One region of the Paenibacillus sp. NRS-1782 genome, then DNA from elsewhere that is predicted to be linked to it. Evidence: riboswitches for the same ligand, from Rfam matches in the RefSeq annotation. Region 1 holds a riboswitch; the other holds the start of a gene.
The links. A riboswitch is a leader RNA that binds a small molecule or an ion and turns the genes downstream of it on or off. The one in region 1 is predicted to bind ZMP and ZTP.
Positions count from the first base shown of each region.

Region 2: another riboswitch for ZMP and ZTP. It lies ahead of ACIFQM_RS10705 (TIGR01440 family protein); the one in region 1 lies ahead of ACIFQM_RS23690 (bifunctional 5,10-methylenetetrahydrofolate dehydrogenase/5,10-methenyltetrahydrofolate cyclohydrolase).

Region 1 is NZ_JBITPH010000074.1:12,394-15,627, reverse strand. It holds gene ACIFQM_RS23700 (sensor histidine kinase) at 1-313, opposite strand, end outside; gene ACIFQM_RS23695 (fatty acid desaturase) at 412-1,467, opposite strand; ZMP/ZTP riboswitch at 1,687-1,771, shown strand; gene ACIFQM_RS23690 (bifunctional 5,10-methylenetetrahydrofolate dehydrogenase/5,10-methenyltetrahydrofolate cyclohydrolase) at 1,885-2,751, shown strand; gene ACIFQM_RS23685 (hypothetical protein) at 2,966-3,124, shown strand; gene ACIFQM_RS23680 (hypothetical protein) at 3,121-3,234, shown strand, end outside.
Region 2 is NZ_JBITPH010000024.1:48,031-51,264, forward strand. It holds gene ACIFQM_RS10690 (L-threonylcarbamoyladenylate synthase) at 1-204, shown strand, start outside; gene ACIFQM_RS10695 (manganese efflux pump MntP family protein) at 398-958, shown strand; gene ACIFQM_RS10700 (low molecular weight protein arginine phosphatase) at 994-1,578, shown strand; ZMP/ZTP riboswitch at 1,657-1,738, shown strand; gene ACIFQM_RS10705 (TIGR01440 family protein) at 1,966-2,553, shown strand; gene glyA (serine hydroxymethyltransferase) at 2,678-3,234, shown strand, end outside.

The sequences.
Region 1 (3,234 bases):
TAGTGAATGCGGCCTTGCTTTTGATATTACCAATCAGGAAAGCGATAAATATCGAGAAATACATATAGCTGAATAACAGCGTCATGGTTATGGATATCGCAATCTGTACACTGGTCCAGAAGTAGATCAGCCAGCCTTGAGAGACAAAAGCCAGTACATAACAAGCAAAGAACACTAAAATAAAGGCGGTACCCAGCACGATATGACTTGTAGATGAGGAACTAAAATAATAGAAGGGCAGGATATAAAAGACAACCCATACATAAGGGTTAAGTCCCGTATTTCTTTGAAAAATCTGATACCATTTTTGCATCCTGCCCACCCTTTATGCTTCTTGAGATTGTTGCAAAATACTCATTTCGCTAATTCAGCTTATACCCCTTATCTTATCATACCGTGCTTCGTACAAAGTTATTTTCTTTCTGTGCTCACAACAGGTGTAGGGACGGGTTTCGTAACGGCAGCACGTTTGCTAAGCAACGGCTTCACTTGTTTAAAGGTCAAAAAGGTTTTCGTGCTTTCATCCCAAAGCCGGAACTTCAGAGATTGCAGACTTGTGCTCACCGTGATAGTCGTCGCTTTTTGAAGCTGCGGGGTGGCATCATGCGCCTTCTCCAAATTGTAATTCGGTACTTTCGGACTCAAATGATGAACGTGATGAAAGCCAATATTGCCCGTAATCCATTGCAACACCTTAGGAAGCTTATAATAAGAGCTGCCTTCTACGGCTGCATTAATATAGCTCCACTCTTCATCATGCTCAAAATACGAATCCTCAAACTGATGTTGTACATAGAATAACCAGATGCCCAGCACACCTGATACAAAAAAAATAGGTGTCTGTATCAAAACAAAATTCTGCCATCCGATGGCCCAGCACAGCAGAGCGTACAATACGACGAGGGAGACATTCGTCAAATAGGTGTTCATTTTTTCCTTGCGTTTTGCCTTCTTTGTGTTAAAGCGATAGGAAATCAAAAAGGTGTAGATCGGACCGAGTCCGAACATCCCCCATGGACTCCGGTATACACGATAAGCCATTCGTGTCCATGCAGAAGCTTCTACATACTCTTCCACCGTAAGCACCCACATATCACCTGTGCCCCGTTTGTCCAGATTACTGCTGGTTGCATGGTGAATCGCGTGGCTATTTTTCCATTGTTCATACGGGCAAAGTGTAATAATACCTGTAATTGTGCCCACAATGTCATTCAGTTTGCGACTTTTGAAGAACGATTGATGACCGCAATCATGAAAAATGATAAATGCTCGTATAACAAATCCGGAAGTAATAATAGTAATCGGAAGAGTCAGCCAATACGATACCGACAGACTAAGATAGGCGGCATACCATAGCAGGATCAGTGGACCCAGGGTATTAAAGAGTTGCAGAACGCTGGATTTCGTGTTTATTTTCTCATAGGGAGCCATATTTTTTTTCAATTGGGCTAATGGGAGTTGTGTCATACTTATTTATGATCCTCCTTTAAAATGACGCCCGTACTTTGATCTCGTCAGGCGTACATGTTGATCTAACCTCAGTATAAGGGGATACCTGTGTTGGATGTAGTCATAAACGTCAGTTCGGGAATATGACATTTGTCATATAGACAAATAACATGACCTCTTTGCCAAATGTTCACGGGTTTCCTTTCGGAAGATTATTTGTTAAAATATAAGGTAAATAACGCTGTATGTGACTGGCGAAGTCAGTGGAATCAACCACGAGGGAGCATACAATGAAAGCGTGCCGTTCGCCTGGGAGAAGTATTTGCAGAGGATTCGTCTGTCGTGACGACCTTGTGCAAATACTTTTTTTCGTTTTACAAGACCATGACACCCTGTTGATTCCATCATGCGATAAATTCAGAGGAGGTTCAGACTATGGCTATCATTATGAAATCCAAAGAAGCAGCTGACAAAGTGTATGCAACGATCCGTAACAAAGTAGAACAAATGAAACAGCAAGGGCATCGCCCTCATTTGGCAACACTGTTGGTAGAAGGTGATCCGGCATCTGCTTACTACGCCCGGACCAAGCAAAAAATAGCGGAGAAGCTGGGCATCTCCTTTCATCTTCATACCTTTGACCGCCATGTAAGCGAAGCTGAACTCCTTCACCTGATCGGTAGCCTGAACGAAGCCTCTCATGTACATGGTATTATGTTGGAATTGCCTCTTTCCCAGCATTTATCCACCTCTGCCATTAAACAATCCATCGCCCCATACAAGGATATTGATGGAATTACCCCAGGCAACAAGCTGGCTACCGTTACAGGTGAAGCCGGGTTGTATCCCGCTACGCCTCAAGCCTGCATTGAGCTGCTCAAGCATTACGGTCACACCTTGGCAGGCAAAAACGTCACCCTTGTCGGCATAGGACAGACGGTGGGACTCCCCCTTTTTCACATGCTGCAAAGAGAAAATGCCACCGTTACCGCCTGTCATGCAGGCACACGTGATATTGCAGAGCATTTGAGTCATGCAGACATTGCCTTTGTCGCAGTCGGATGCCCTGATGTGATTACACAGGATATGGTTCATCCCGGTCTGATTTTGGTAGATGCGGGAATTAACGAGACGCTGGAGGGAAAAATAGTGGGGGATGCCGCCTTGGACGTTGGAGAAAAGGTACATGCGATTTCTCCGGTTCCCGGCGGTGTCGGCACATTAACAACTGCGATTTTGTACAAGAATCTGCTCAAAGCAATAGATCTGCAACACTACTCCAGAGAGGTGGCCTATTCATGAGTGAGCTATCTTGGAGTGATTCCCTTGGACATTTCGTACGCAGTCGAATAACGGGCTAAGAAATAACCTCCAAATCCATGTCTAAGCATGGGTTTCTGGAGGTTATTTTTTTTGGAATTGATTTATTTTGGAAAACTTTTCTATATATTATTCATCAATGTATATAAGTAGATATTCTCCTTATATACATTGATGAATAAATGAGGAAAAACGCATGAAAAGACGTACTCTGTTAATCAGTATGATCGCGTTGTTATTGTTCAGTTCCAGTGCATGGGCGGCCGAAGATGAATCGACGTCCCGTATTCGTTCCTATGGTTCCGGGAGTCTGATTCAACACGATGGGAGCTTGTGGTTATTGGGCTATCCTTGAAATTCATTCCTCTGGAAGAGCTAGAAAACATCATAGACGTGCGTATTATGAATGATCATGTGCTGGCCCTAAACGCCGAAGGAACCGTATTATCCGCTGATCGAATCGAA
Region 2 (3,234 bases), on a different contig from region 1:
GGCTATGCCGGAGAGTGCGTTTACACGCTGGGCAAGCTGGACGCACTCCATGAGGCGGCGCAGCGCCTGTACGGCGTGCTGCGCCGCTGCGATGAGGAAGGCGTCACCTATATTTTGGCGGAAGCCTGTCCGCCGAAAGGGTTGGGAGACGCCGTCATGAACCGCCTGCTCAAAGCTGCGGGCCATCGGATCGTCCGTCTCTAGGACGAACCGGACACTATCCAAACATTTTCCATACATGCAGTCCCCAGGGTTTACGTTTGCAATGGATTAGCCTTTTATCATAGTTATCCTCTCGCCTTATCCCGGTACAGTCACGTTCACCGTATGCTTGTACTGTTTTGCCTCTTGTCCGCATAACGTGTACAAGAGCGGACGGATACTGGGGGGATGGAGTATGCTGGCAGCCTCTGCCCATGCCGGGCAGATTGTAACGATTCTGGTCATGGCTGTAGCGCTGGGGATGGATGCGTTATCGCTGGGCGTAGGGATCGGCATGAAAGGGATACGTCTGCGGGACGTGCTGCGGATCAGCACGGTCATTGGCTTTTTTCACATTCTGATGCCATTGCTGGGTATGTTCACAGGCCATTATATGAGCTCTTTACTGGGTCATGTGACGACCTACTTTGCAGGGGGATTACTCATCCTTTTGGGCGGGCATATGGTTTATAATTCCTTCAAAGGGGACGGAGTACAGGTGCTGGACCATCGTTCGTCCTTAGGCCTTTTGCTATTTGCACTTGGAGTGAGTTTCGACTCCTTTTCTGTCGGGGTGTCACTTGGCATGTTCCAGAGTGACTTGGTACTGACCGTTCTGGCGTTTGGCTTTTGCGGGGGAGCGATGGCGATGCTGGGACTGCTGTTAGGGCGCAGGGTCAGCCGCAATCTGGGAGACTATGGAGAAGCGGTGGGCGGTGCCATTTTACTGGCGTTCGGCTTTATGTTTATGTTTTAATTATATATTATTTCAACATACGGGGGGTGAAGACGTTGAAACATATCTTATTCGTATGCACAGGGAACACCTGTCGCAGTCCGATGGCTGAGGGGATGCTGCGCAAGCTGGCTACTGAGCACGGGCTAGGATTGGAAGTGCGTTCGGCGGGAGTAGCCGCCATGGAAGGTACACCCATTTCCCGACATGCAGAGGCGGTGCTACGTGACCACAATATCTCGGATCAAATCACCTCAACTCCTTTGAATGGTGGGCTCGCCGAGTGGGCACATCTGATTTTAACCTTGACCCAAGGGCATAAGCAGCACGTCATTCAGCGCTTTCCCCAAACGGTGGGCAAAGTGTTTACGGTCAAGGAATATGTGGAGGACCGGGATTCGGTGCTGAATGATGTGCAGGAGCTGGATGGCCTGTACGCTTCACAACAACTGATGGGTTCGCTGGGTCAGGAGCTTTCGGCACGGGAGCGCGAGCGGATGATCGAACTGTGCCAACGTATTCCGGGCTTTGATATTTCCGATCCGTTCGGCGGTTCGCGTGAAGATTACGATGTCACGGCTGGGGAAATCCGAACGGCGCTGCATAAGCTGGTGGACAAGCTAAAGGCTTTGTCCGAATAAAGTTTGTATCACTCTTCTATTTTGTACGGGATCTGTTGATTTTCGGCGGCTAATCCGTTAAGATAAGGTGGAAAAACAAGAATCCGGTGTAACTGGCGACAAAAGTGGGATTAACCACGATGGAGCACCGGATATACGGCCGGTCGCCTGGGCAAAAGAGCAAATCCACATGGGCTGTGGACTGCTCTTTTTTCGTATATGAGCTAGGTCCAGCCTCCGATGGCCTTCTGTCCAGACAAATGACAATGATTCTTCCATTTTTCCTGCTCGAAATCCGATTCATCGGCTATAATATAGTCAGATTGTGATTCAGGAGAGAGTGTGTTGAACATGGTGCATAAGCCTGTGCTCAGTCTCTGTAGGGCTGTTCAACCAAAGGAGGTTCCAATGGCAGGACAATTGGGTCATGAGGTTACGCTTGAAGCGCAGACCGCTTCTGTCGTGAAGGAAATGGCAGAAGTATCCAGTCTCAAGGCTGGTCGCCTGTTGGTTATCGGCGTAAGCACCAGTGAGGTGGCGGGAAGCCGGATTGGCACGGCGGGAGCGCTCGATGTGGCGCAGCAATTGCTGGCTGGAGTGGAGTCCGTTCGCAGGGCGTACGGTTTTGATGTGGCGTTTCAATGCTGCGAGCATTTGAACCGTGCGCTGGTGGTTGAGCGAGCCGTGCTGGAGCGGCTGGGACTGACGGAGGTTGCCGCCGTTCCCGTTCGTACAGCAGGCGGATCTATGGCTACCGTCGCCTATCGTGCGCTGGAAGATGCATGTCTGGCGGCGAATGTACAGGCGCATGCGGGGGTAGACATTGGCGAGACGCTGATCGGTATGCATATGCGGACAGTTGCTGTTCCGTTTCGTCCAGGCCTTCGCTGGATTGGCGAAGCGCGTGTTACGGCGGCGTTCACTCGTCCACCGCTCATCGGCGGACAACGAGCAGTGTATAGTCTGGAGCAAGAAGGCGGCGGAAGCTGCGACTAGCATTTGTATTTTGGATTGGACAGCATGTTTGTATCTTTTTTGTATTGATGATGAGGTACCCAACATAGGAGCGGGCGCTTGCCTGTAGACCTGACAATTGACCATGGAGAGGGAGTAATAAATCATGATGGAACATCTGCGTAAGAGTGACCCGGCAGTGCTGGAAGCAATGGGACTTGAACTGAAGCGACAACGCCACAATATCGAGCTGATCGCATCCGAAAATATCGTCAGCGAAGCGGTAATGGAAGCAATGGGCTCCGTACTGACAAATAAATATGCTGAAGGTTATCCGAGCAAACGCTACTACGGTGGCTGTGAGCATGTAGATATCGTCGAGGACATTGCACGTGACCGTGCCAAAGAACTGTTCGGTGCAGAGCATGCTAACGTACAGGCTCACTCTGGAGCGCAAGCGAACATGGCGGTATATCTGGCAGCTCTTAGACCTGGAGATACCGTACTGGGTATGAACCTGGCGCACGGCGGCCATTTGACTCACGGAAGCCCGGTTAACGCCTCCGGCTTGTTGTATAACTTTGCCGCTTACGGCGTACGTGAAGACAACTTCCGCATCGACTATGATGAAGTGCGCAAGGCAGCCTTCAAGCATCGCCCTCGTCTGATTGTAGCCGGCGCGAGCGCATATCCGCGCATCATTGATTTTGAAGCCTTCGCTTC